DNA from 3 places in the Streptococcus sp. SCPM-O-B-15277 (M60) genome. Region 3 is predicted to be linked to each of the others. Evidence: predicted binding sites of a transcription regulator. Region 3 holds the regulator's gene; each other region holds the start of a gene.
The links. Region 3 encodes CtsR, which represses protease genes until heat stress. Its sites were predicted from a motif close to TTGGTCAAAAAAGGTCAAANA; they were not measured.

Region 1 (4,182 bases), on a different contig from region 3:
CCTTGGTTCTTTGTTCTTGTGTTTGTTCAAAGACTTGCTCTGGCGTTCCATCTTCGACAACAACACCGTCTGCCATAAAGATGACACGGTCTGCTACTTCACGCGCAAAGCCCATTTCATGCGTTACGATAACCATGGTCATTCCTGACTGAGCAAGTTCTTGCATAACTGCTAGTACTTCCCCTACCATTTCAGGGTCTAGGGCAGAAGTCGGTTCATCAAAGAGTAGGACATCTGGTTCCATGGCAAGACCACGCGCGATAGCAATACGTTGTTGCTGACCTCCAGACAAACTTTGTGGATAGGCATCGGCCTTATCTGGCAAACCAACCTTTTCCAAGAGCTCATGCGCTCTCTTTTCAGCCACTTCCTTCCTTTCACCCTTAGTCTTAATCGGAGAAAGTGTAATGTTTTCCATAACTGTCATATTTGGGAAGAGATTGAATTGTTGGAAAACCATTCCCATCTTTTCACGCATGGTAAAAAGGTCGTTTTTCTTATCCGTAATGTCTACACCTTCAAAGACAACCTTTCCTTTTGTAGCCTCTTCGAGAAGATTCATGGAGCGAAGGAGGGTTGACTTACCGCTACCAGATGGTCCGATAATTACTACTACTTCACCTTTTTTAATTTCAAGATCAATCCCTTTTAAAACTTCATTCTTTCCAAAGCTTTTATGAAGGTTTTCAATTTTAATTAGCGTTTCAGTCATTATTTCTTATCTCCTTGTCCCATACGATTTTCAAAAGCTTTCAAGACTAGTGTCAAGATAGATGTCATAATCAAGTAGTAAAAGGCTGCAAATAGAAGTGGAGTCAATGGTAGGTAAGTAGTTGTTGACACCGTAGTAGCCCCATTCCACAACTCCATAACCCCGATAGCTGACAAGAGCGAGCTATCTTTGATAATGGTAATAAACTCATTCCCCAAGGCTGGTAAAATATTCTTGATAGCCTGTGGTAGGATGACATAGCGCATAGCATTTTTAGGACGAATACCTAGTGAATACGCTGCTTCTAACTGTCCCTTTGGCACTGCATTAATCCCAGCACGAACAGTTTCTGATACATAGGCACCACTATTCATAGAGATAATAATAATCCCTGGGATCAAACGAGTAAGATCAACATCCAAAATCCCGATTTGAATTGTTGGAGCACTAATATGCATCAATGCATAGGCAATCATAATCTGCACCATCATCGGTGTCCCACGGAACACCCAGATATATAGATTAGCAAACCAAGCAAGTGGTTTAATCTTCGAACGTTGTGCAAAGGCCAACACTACCCCTAAAATAGTCCCCAAAAAGACCACTAAGATAGAAATGATAATCGTAACAATGGCACCATAGTTAAAATATGGCAAGTATTTCGGTAAAAAAGAAAAATTCATGGATGCTCTACTTTCTATTTGTAATATTTAAACTTAAAAACTTGTATAAGGATAACATATTCTGCATAAAAATGCAACAACTTGCCCTGATATTTTCAAAAAATTTTCAAAGACGATAGAAATAGCGAGAAATCTTAGTTTTTTCTAGTCAAGTAGAGTCTGTTTATGGTAAAATAGTAAAGATAAGAAATGGAGGAGAATCAAAATGGAATCACATTTGGTTAGAATCATCAATCGCTTAGAAGCAATGACAAAAGATGGCGGTAACTTGAAACGTAACTTTGAGCGCGAAGGAGTTGTTGTCGCAGAGGTTGCTTTTAACCACGACGAAGAAAACGGACCACTTTTCACACTTCGTGACGTTGAAGCTCGTGAAACATATACATTTGATAGCATCGACCTCATTGCGATGGAAATCTACGAACTCTTATACTAATCGTTAAATAAAGGCTGGAGAATACTCTTGCTTTGACCGAGAAAATCCTTTTTGTATCACAAATGGGATTTTTCTTTTTATCTAAAAAACATTAGTTACCATAGTCTCATATCGTCAGTATTAAGACCCAATCTTTTTACTTGCTTTCCCCTTCAATCATGATATAATGAGACTAAAGAACTTTGACTATTTTTGACCTTTCGGTTGTAGTCAAAGCCAAGAAAGAAACGAGGTAGAGGTATGCTCTGTCAAAATTGTAAAATCAATGACTCAACAATCCATCTTTACACTAATCTGAATGGACAACAAAAGCAAATCGATCTTTGCCAAAATTGCTACAAAATTATCAAAACAGATCCTAATAATAGCTTATTTAAAGGCATTACAGATTTAAACAATCGTGATTTTGATCCATTTGGTGACTTCTTTAACGATCTGAATAACTTTAGACCATCTTCTAATAATAACAACACTCCCCATACTCAGTCAGGTGGTGGATACGGCGGTAATGGTGGCTATGGTTCCCAAAATCGTGGACCGGCTCAAACTCCTCCTCCTAGTCAGGAAAAAGGACTCTTGGATGAGTATGGTATCAATATAACTGAGATTGCCCGTCGTGGAAATGTCGACCCAGTTATCGGCCGTGACGAAGAAATCATCCGTGTCATTGAAATCCTCAACCGTAGAACTAAAAACAACCCAGTACTGATTGGGGAGCCTGGTGTTGGTAAGACAGCCGTTGTCGAAGGCTTAGCACAGAAAATTGTTGATGGAGATGTCCCTCATAAACTTCAAGGGAAAGAAGTCATTCGTTTAGACGTTGTTAGCCTTGTCCAAGGTACAGGTATCCGAGGCCAGTTTGAAGAGCGCATGCAAAAGCTCATGGAAGAAATTCGTGAGCGCAAAGACGTCATCCTCTTTATCGACGAAATTCACGAAATCGTCGGTGCTGGTTCTGCTGGAGAAGGAAATATGGATGCAGGAAATATCCTCAAACCTGCTCTTGCTCGAGGCGAACTCCAACTAGTTGGTGCTACTACCCTCAATGAATACCGCATCATCGAAAAAGATGCAGCCCTTGAACGTCGTATGCAGCCAGTCAAGGTTGATGAACCAACTGTTGAAGAAACCATTATTATCCTGAAAGGTATTCAAAAGAAATACGAAGATTACCATCATGTTCATTATACCGATGGTGCTATCGAAGCAGCTGCTACTCTCTCTAACCGCTACATCCAAGATCGTTTCTTGCCGGATAAGGCCATTGACCTCCTAGATGAAGCTGGTTCTAAAATGAACTTAACCTTGAATTTTGTGGATCCAAAGGTCATCGACCAACGTTTAATCGAAGCAGAAAATCTCAAGGCACAAGCAACCCGTGATGAAGATTTTGAAAAAGCAGCCTACTTCCGTGACCAGATTGCTAAATATAAGGAAATGCAAAAGACTAAGGTAACGGATCAAGATACCCCAATCATCAGTGAAAAAACAATCGAACACATCATCGAACAAAAGACCAACATTCCAGTTGGCGACCTTAAAGAAAAAGAACAGTCTCAACTGATCAACCTAGCAGATGACCTCAAGGCTCATGTTATCGGTCAAGATGATGCTGTTGATAAGATTGCCAAGGCAATTCGTCGTAATCGTGTTGGTCTAGGCACTCCAAACCGTCCAATCGGTAGCTTCCTCTTTGTTGGTCCTACTGGTGTCGGTAAAACAGAACTTTCTAAACAGCTGGCCATCGAACTCTTTGGTTCTGCTGACAGCATGATTCGCTTTGATATGAGTGAATACATGGAAAAACACAGTGTTGCTAAACTGGTCGGTGCTCCTCCAGGTTATGTTGGCTATGATGAAGCTGGTCAATTGACTGAAAAAGTTCGTCGTAATCCCTACTCACTGATCCTCTTGGACGAGGTTGAAAAAGCTCATCCAGATGTTATGCATATGTTCCTTCAAGTATTGGATGATGGTCGTTTAACCGATGGTCAAGGACGAACTGTTAGCTTTAAGGATGCCATCATTATCATGACCTCAAATGCAGGTACAGGCAAGGCTGAAGCAAGCGTTGGATTTGGTGCTGCTAGAGAAGGGCGTACCAACTCTGTTCTTGGAGAATTAGGCAACTTCTTTAGCCCAGAATTCATGAACCGTTTTGATGGTATTATTGAATTTAAGGCTCTCAGCAAGGAAAATCTCCTTCAAATCGTTGACCTTATGTTGGACGATGTGAATAAACGTCTCTCAAGCAATAACATCCACTTAGATGTAACAGATAAGGTTAAAGAAAAACTTGTAGACCTTGGTTACGATCCAAAAATGGGAGCTCGTCCATTACGTCGTACCAT
Region 2 (4,182 bases), on a different contig from region 3:
AACACTGATAAATTCGGTATCAATAGCAGGATTTGCCAATTGGCGATAATCACAACCAGAGTCAGCTACAATCTTCCAAGTCATAGAAATTCTCCATCTTTATCACTTATACATTGACAAAGGTTCTGTCTTTTTTTACAATTATAACATGAAAGCCCTTGAAACAAAAGTAGTAGCTCTCTGTTGTCACAAGTAGAAAGAAATTGTTATGTCTGAACGTAAAATATCTGAAAAATCTCTTGAGAACCTAAGAAAATCAAACCAAGAATCTAATTTGCTAACCAGAGAAGCGATAGAAACAGCTCTTTTGCAACTCTTGGAGAAAAAGGAGTTAGCGAAGATTAGCATTTCTGAGTTAGTCAAGCGTGCTGGCGTTTCTCGTGCAGCCTTTTATCGAAATTATGATTCAAAAGAAGAGATTTTAGAAAGTGTTTTTAAACGTAGTGTCCATAACATCATGGAGCAACTAAGTCATTACGATGTAAAAACAGACCTTTATCTGGTATGGGTTCACCTCTTTAGAGAAGCCAAGAAAGAAGCTAAGGTGATTCAGCTTGCCTTGGACTATCACTTAGAAAAAATCTTTGTGCAAGCTATGCAAGAATTTCTAGAAAAATACTATGGAAAATCAAAAGGAGTCAGCTCTTACCTGCATTCTTTTTGGAGTTCTGCCATCGTATCAGTTTTGCTCAAATGGATCAAGGATGGGATGAAGGTTCCCGCTGAAAAAATTGCAGATCTGCGCTTGCCATTTTTCAAAAAATAAATCAAGAGGAGAGAAGTTATGACTGAAAAAAGACTGGCTTGGGATGAGTACTTCGCTGCTCAAGCCCTATTGATTGCTAATCGGTCGACCTGTAAACGTGCCAAGGTAGGAGCTGTTTTAGTCAAGGACAATAAGGTTATTTCGACCGGCTATAATGGATCAGTGTCGGGGACAGAGCATTGTATTGATCATGACTGTCTTGTGATTGAGGGGCACTGTGTCCGTACCCTTCATGCAGAAGTAAATGCCATTTTACAAGGGGCAGAACGTGGCGTTCCAAAAGGATTTACAGCATATGTTACACATTTCCCATGCCTCAATTGTACCAAACAATTACTTCAAGTAGGATGCGAGCGTGTTGTGTATATCAATCAATACCGCATGGACGATTATGCTCAGTATCTTTATCAAGAAAAAGGGACAGAATTAACACATTTACCACTTGAAACTGTTCAAACAGCACTTCAAGAAGCAGATTTGATATAGAAATATAAAAAAATAAATGGTTTAGAAAGATTTTTAAACCATTTTTTGGTATAATAAGTAGAATAAATTGAAAGAAGGAATTCAGAAAATGGGAAAACTTGAAGTTATTAATCATCCACTGATTCAACACAAATTGTCAATCTTGCGTCGAACTGACACTTCTACAAAAGCTTTTCGTGAGCTAGTTGATGAAATTGCAATGTTGATGGGATATGAAGTACTTCGTGATCTTCCACTTGAAGACGTAGAAATCGAAACACCAATCACAAAAACTGTTCAAAAACAATTGGCTGGTAAAAAATTGGCGATTGTCCCAATCTTGCGTGCAGGTATTGGGATGGTTGATGGACTATTGAGTTTGGTTCCAGCAGCTAAAGTTGGTCACATTGGTATGTACCGTGATGAAGAGACCCTTCAACCAGTAGAATACTTGGTAAAATTACCTGAAGATATTGACCAACGTCAAATTTTTGTAGTTGATCCTATGCTTGCAACAGGTGGATCAGCGATTTTGGCTGTTGACTCCCTCAAAAAACGTGGTGCTTCAAACATCAAGTTTGTCTGCCTTGTATCAGCTCCAGAAGGTGTGAAGGCACTTCAAGCAGCACACCCTGATGTAGAAATCTTTACAGCAGCTTTGGATGAACGCTTGAACGAACACGGCTATATTGTTCCAGGTCTTGGTGACGCAGGAGACCGCTTGTTCGGTACAAAATAAGATTCTAAAATGATATTGAGACTATAACCTAGTCTTAGATTTGAAAGGAGGTTGAATTTTTGTATCTGTCTTTAGAATGGAGCAAAAATTTGACCTTTTTTGACCAAAAATATATAATAATCCTATTAACAAAGAAATTAGAAATCAAAAAAGGAGAAATGAATGATTCCTGTAGTTATTGAACAAACAAGTCGTGGAGAACGCTCGTATGACATTTACTCACGTCTTCTTAAGGACCGCATTATCATGTTGACTGGACCAGTCGAAGACAATATGGCAAATTCAGTCATCGCCCAATTGCTTTTCTTGGATGCCCAAGATAGTACAAAAGATATTTACCTTTATGTAAACACTCCTGGAGGTTCTGTATCAGCTGGTTTGGCAATCGTTGATACTATGAACTTTATCAAGGCTGATGTCCAAACTATCGTTATGGGAATGGCAGCCTCAATGGGTACAATTATTGCTTCAAGTGGAGCAAAGGGCAAACGTTTCATGCTTCCAAATGCAGAATACATGATTCACCAACCAATGGGTGGTACAGGTGGTGGTACTCAGCAGACTGATATGGCCATCGCTGCTGAACACTTGCTTAAAACTCGTAAGACTTTAGAACAAATCCTAGCAGATAATTCTGGCAAATCAGTTGAGCAAATCCACGCAGACGCTGAACGTGATTACTGGATGAGTGCCCAAGAAACTCTTGACTACGGTTTTATTGACGAAATTATGGCTAATAATTCTTTGAATTAAACTACTAAAGCAAGCTCGACTGAGCTTGTTTTTTTTGATATAATAGAAGGAAGATTGTTAGAAGGAAGTTGAATTATGTTTCAAAAAGAGAATCGGTCTGGTCTGATTATCTATTTATACTATAATCGCGATGCTAAAAAACTCGCAAATTATGGTGATATTTGTTACCACTCAAAAAAACATCGTTACCTACAACTTTATGTCCCAACAGAAGAAGTGGAAGAGCTGGTAAATCGTTTAGGAAAAGAGAAATTTATCAAAAAAGTGAGAGTTTGTCATATTCAAGAATTGGAAACTCCTTTCGTTGGTAACCTATATAAAACCAACGAAAACGTTATCATTTAAAAAAGTGAGAGAAACTTGTTGACAATTTTCTGATAATTCGGTATATTCTTAACATGTAATTTAAATTGAACATTAAAAGGAGATAAACATGAAGAAAAAATTTGCATTGTCACTCGTAGCTCTTGCAAGTACAGCACTCTTAGCAGCTTGTGGGGAAGTGAAGTCAGGAGCTTCAAACACAACTGGTAACCCAATTGATGAAAAAGTTGTAAAAATTGGTTTCAACTTCGAAGAAACTGGTGCTGTAGCATCTTACGGTACTTCTGAGCAAAAGGGTGCTCAACTTGCAGTTGATGAAATCAACGCAGCAGGTGGTATCGATGGAAAACAAATCGAAGTAGTGGACAAAGATAACAAATCTGAAACTGCTGAAGCTGCTTCTGTTTCAACAAACCTTGTTACTCAATCTAAGGTAGCAGCTATCGTAGGACCTGCGACTTCAGGTGCGACTGCAGCAGCAGTAGCAAATGCTACACAAGCTGGAGTACCATTGATTTCTCCAAGTGCTACTCAAGATGGTTTGACTAAAGGTCAAGATTTCCTTTTCATCGGAACATTCCAAGATAGCTTCCAAGGAAAAATCATCTCAAACTACGTTTCAAATAAATTGAACGCTAAGAAAGTGGTCTTGTATACAGATAACTCAAGTGACTACGCTAAAGGTATTGCAAAATCTTTCCGTGATTCATTCAAAGGTGAAATCGTAGCAGACGAAACATTTGTATCAGGTGATACAGACTTCCAAGCAGCTTTGACAAAAATCAAAGATAAAGACTTTGATGCAATCGTATTGCCAGGTTACTACACAGAAGCTGGTAAGATTGTAAACCAAGCTCGTGGTATGGGAATTGATAAGCCAATCATTGGTGGTGACGGATTTAACGGTGCAGAATTTGTTCAACAAGCAACTGCTGAACGCGCATCAAATATCTACTTCATCTCAGGATTCTCAACTACTGTTGATGTTTCAGATAAAGCAAAAGCCTTCCTTGAAGCTTACCGTGCAAAATATAACGAAGATCCTTCAACATTTGCAGCTCTTGCTTATGACTCAGTTTACCTTGTAGCTAATGCTGCAAAAGGTGCAAAAACTTCAGTTGATATCAAGAACAAT
Region 3 (4,182 bases):
TCAATACGGTTGATGAACTCTGGACGGTAAGTCTTTTTCAACTCTTCGAACATCCGTTTTTCCATATTTTCCTGATCAAAACGAATATCCTTAGCTCCAAAACCGACTGTCTTGTCATCACGAAGAGCTGTCGCACCAAGGTTCGACGTCATGATAATGATGGTATTTGAAAAATCAACCTTACGGCCTTTACTGTCCGTCAAGACACCATCATCCAAGACCTGCAAGAGAACATTAAAGATATCTGGGTGAGCCTTTTCTACCTCGTCAAAAAGCAAAACTGAATATGGTTTGTTGCGAACCTTCTCGGTCAGCTCTCCACCTTCTTCATAGCCTACATAACCTGGAGGAGCTCCGTTGAGACGGCTGGCTGCAAATTTCTCCATGTACTCACTCATGTCGAAACGGATAAGAGCAGACTCGTCATCAAAGAGAACTTCTGCCAAGGCTTTGGCCAATTCAGTTTTACCAACACCTGTCGGTCCAAGGAACATAAAGGAACCAATCGGACGTTTGTTATTGCGGATACCCGATTGATTTCTCCGAATGGCACGACTGATACTAGATACCGCTTGTTCCTGTCCGATAACCCGTTTATGCAGCTCAGTTTCAAGGTTGAGATACTTCTTGACATCCGTTTGTGTCAATTTTTGAACTGGAATACCTGACAAGCGACTCAAGGTTGTCAAAATATCAGATTCTTTTACTAGATCTTTATGGACTGGAACTTCCTGTTCTTTTGAAATGAGCTGAGCTGCTTGTTTCCATTTTCCATCCATCAAGGCCTTATCAGCTGGTGTTAAACCTGACTCATCTTTTTTGACATGTTTCGATTTATTTTGGACAGTTGCTGCCGCTTCATCCAAAAGATCAATCGCTGAGTCTGGCAAGTGACGGCTGGTCAAATAGCGATGGGCCATTTTGACAGCTGTTTCTACTGCATCATCTGTAATTTGAACATGGTGGTGTTTCTCATAAGTTGCTTTCAAGCCCTGCAAAATAGCCATACTATCAGCCACGCTCGGCTCTTCTATCATCACTTTTGCAAAGCGACGAGAAAGGGCCGCATCTTTTTCGATGTGTTTTTGGTATTCTTCCTGAGTAGTCGCTCCGACAGTCCTCAGAGTTCCACGTGCCAAGGCAGGTTTCAGGATATTGGCCGCATCCAAGGTCGAATCAATACCACTTCCAGACCCCATAATAGTATGGAGCTCATCGATAAAGAGAATAACCTTACCGTCTTCCTCAATATCTTTGATGATATTGTTCATACGTTCTTCAAAGTCTCCACGGAAACGGGTCCCCGCAACCACATTCATCAAATCAAGCTCTAGGACACGCATCTTAGCCATTTCATCAGGTACATTTCCGTTGGCAATTCGTTGCGCAAGACCAAGTGCCAGAGCCGTTTTACCAACACCTGCATCTCCGACTAAAACTGGATTGTTTTTTGTTTTTCGACTCAAGATTTGAATCATACGAGAGATTTCTTGGTCACGCCCGATGACTGGCTCTAATTTCCCTGAACGGGCTTGTTCTGTAAGATCATGAGTGTAATCTTCCAATCCACCACTTGGGCTTTGAGGCATGCCCATCATATTGGCCATAGAATTTTGCCTATCTGCAACTGAGCGATGGCGCTGACGCAGAGCCTTCAAATCTTCCTTTGTCCAACCAGCACGCGCTTCAAGACTACGACGAAGCCCTGCAATCTTGACTTGGTCCTTCTGGTCTTCATAGGAGAAACCTGCTTTTTCCAGAATGCGAGTTGCTAGGGCGTTGCCGTCATGCAAGATAGCGTATAGAAGGTGCTCAGTACCCAATGCTTTGGCATGAACAACTGAAGCAATATGTTCCGCTTCTAATAGTAAGACATTTAAGCGGTAGGAGAAGGGAAGTTCCTGGTAATCTTCCTTGTGGTTATAGTTTGCCTCTGTTAATTCTACAGCGACTTCCTCTAAACGATCAATCTCATAAGGGAATTCGTTGAGAGTTGCTCCGGCAACACTGTAGCTATGATTGGCCATGGCAATCAGTAGGTGCCATGATTCTAGGTAGTCTGCACCAAAGCGACTCGCTACCAGAAAGGCGCTATCGATACATTCTCTCAATGCTTTTGAATATTTCATGTCGTTTTATTTTCCTTTTCTATCTACTTCATGCAACAACTGACGAAGCATATTGGCACGAATACGATTAGCTTCCTCACCTAGAATTCGGTCTGTCCCCGTAGCTAATAATAGATTCATCTCTTGGCGGGTCATGAGTTCTTGTTCGACTAAGAGTCTTAAAACATCTTCAAAGATGACTTGGTTCACCTCATCACCCACTGAATACAACAAATCACGAAGCATATCATGATGGTTAGAGAATTCAATTCGACCAATGCGAATATAGCCCCCGCCACCACGTTTGCTCTCAACTAGATAGCCTCTACTCTCTGTAAAACGAGTCTTAATCACATAGTTAATCTGGCTAGGTACGACTTGAAAGGTATCCGCTAGCTGGCTTCGTTGCAATTCTACGATACCAGATTGTTCTAAAATCGCCTTGATATAGGCTTCAATATGGTCCGATGTATTTTTAAATTTCATAGCTTGCTACCTCCTTCTTCAACTTTGACCATCTTTGACTATACTATCATTTAAGACTCTATAAGTCAAATTTTTAGGGCTAAGACCTTGAAAATACTGATTTCCTTAAAAATACGATGGTATTAAGACACCTTGGTTTTTCTTTAAAGTTCCTTAAAAAGTCCACAAAAAAGAGCCCTTAAAAGGGCCTTGATAGCAAAAAAATTCCCAATCGAAACAAATAGTTCATAACTTCCTATCTGAGAAAAAATCTCTCCAGAAAGGATTTTCGCTATCAAAAATTCTAACTTCTTCTTCCGTCATATTGTGAGGATAGTCAAGAAAAAGGTTATAAATTTTTTTCTTATCAAAGCTGAACAGAAACTCTCCTATAACACCTATTCTATAAATCCACCAAACTTTTGACTCTTCACTATCTTTGTAAAAATCACTGTACCCTTCAAGATTAGATTCCGAAAAAATGGGTTCATCTATTTCATCTATTTCATCGAATGGGGCTTGTTTGCTGTAGTCATTTAATTCATTATTTAACATTATTTAATCACTTTTTGTTATCTCTTAAAATTACCACCAGGTAAATGATTTCTCGCTTGGTAATTCTCCTCTATCCCACATCTGCTTCACCGCTCCACGAGCCTTGTTTGCATAATAGGGTGCCCCAAGTTCTTTATCATAATTTGACTCGATAGCAACTGTAACTTCACCAGTTTGCTCATCAATCTCAATCATACCTGGGTCACGGTTTTCAGGAATATACCAATATCCTAAAATACTAGAATTAAAAATTTTAATTAGTTTAAGCATTGCTTTTTTCCTATATTCTAAAGTCGCTCAAGTCATTTAGTACCACACAACTTGCCCTGATTCTTTCAAGCCACCGTCTTCATTTTTTAGATTTATAATACATTTTGACACATTGAACGGATTGATTGCTATAGTTTCTGTGTAACACACTATGATTGACTATCCGATAGCGTAAATACTGCCACTTTATTCATCAATTCATCCTCTGTGTAGTCAATTGCAAATGTATCCATTTCAAAAAAAGATTTTGGTGGGGTTGAATCCACAAAAGGGAGACTATTTATCCTATACTCTTTGTCTCCAATTTTTACAAATTGATTAACTCTTAATTCAGAAAAGTCTGGATTTTCAACTGTAATAGAGACCAAACGATTTGCAATTCTGTAAACAGCAATGATTCTATTTCTCATATAATTACCTACTACACAAATACTTGATTTAAAGTAAGTACCTCGGCCATTAACATTTAATTCAAGATCTGCGCCTATATATTTTTAATTTCTTCTTTTTTCATACAATACCATTCCACCTATAAACTCAAAGAACAAGATAAGCCCAAATTTAGCTATCTACTAGTTGTTTTGCTTTTTCATAGTAAGTCTTTAAAAAATTTTGGCACAATTCTCTGTTCTCTGTATCTTCTTCGACATAGAAATAATACATTTGTTCATCATTAATAACATCAAAAAGAGGTTCATTCTCTGCTATCAAACCGTCAGCAAAAGCCTCATCTTCGCCTAATTTAGCAGTGATCTCAAGAAAAAAGTCATAGTAATCATCAACA

Region 1: a site for CtsR is predicted at 2,011-2,031, ahead of AC3E9F_RS07965 (ATP-dependent Clp protease ATP-binding subunit). Genes of this name have one in related genera too.
Region 2: a site for CtsR is predicted at 2,057-2,077, ahead of clpP (ATP-dependent Clp protease proteolytic subunit ClpP). Genes of this name have one in related genera too.

Annotation. Positions count from the first base shown of each region.
Region 1 covers NZ_JBYQGR010000006.1:81,223-85,404, forward strand. Annotated here, with positions in the region: gene AC3E9F_RS07950 (amino acid ABC transporter ATP-binding protein) at 1-712, opposite strand, end outside; gene AC3E9F_RS07955 (amino acid ABC transporter permease) at 712-1,395, opposite strand; gene AC3E9F_RS07960 (DUF1797 family protein) at 1,601-1,831, shown strand; gene AC3E9F_RS07965 (ATP-dependent Clp protease ATP-binding subunit) at 2,072-4,182, shown strand, end outside.
Region 2 covers NZ_JBYQGR010000001.1:344,897-349,078, forward strand. Annotated here, with positions in the region: gene AC3E9F_RS01745 (DegV family protein) at 1-84, opposite strand, end outside; gene AC3E9F_RS01750 (TetR/AcrR family transcriptional regulator) at 209-766, shown strand; gene AC3E9F_RS01755 (deoxycytidylate deaminase) at 785-1,252, shown strand; gene upp (uracil phosphoribosyltransferase) at 1,341-1,970, shown strand; gene clpP (ATP-dependent Clp protease proteolytic subunit ClpP) at 2,133-2,723, shown strand; gene AC3E9F_RS01770 (YlbG family protein) at 2,799-3,068, shown strand; gene AC3E9F_RS01775 (ABC transporter substrate-binding protein) at 3,157-4,182, shown strand, end outside.
Region 3 covers NZ_JBYQGR010000007.1:10,738-14,919, reverse strand. Annotated here, with positions in the region: gene AC3E9F_RS08165 (ATP-dependent Clp protease ATP-binding subunit) at 1-2,129, opposite strand, end outside; gene AC3E9F_RS08160 (CtsR family transcriptional regulator) at 2,136-2,594, opposite strand; gene AC3E9F_RS08155 (DUF7675 family protein) at 2,820-3,131, opposite strand; gene AC3E9F_RS08150 (hypothetical protein) at 3,159-3,398, opposite strand; gene AC3E9F_RS08145 (hypothetical protein) at 3,548-3,808, opposite strand; gene AC3E9F_RS08140 (hypothetical protein) at 3,960-4,182, opposite strand, start outside.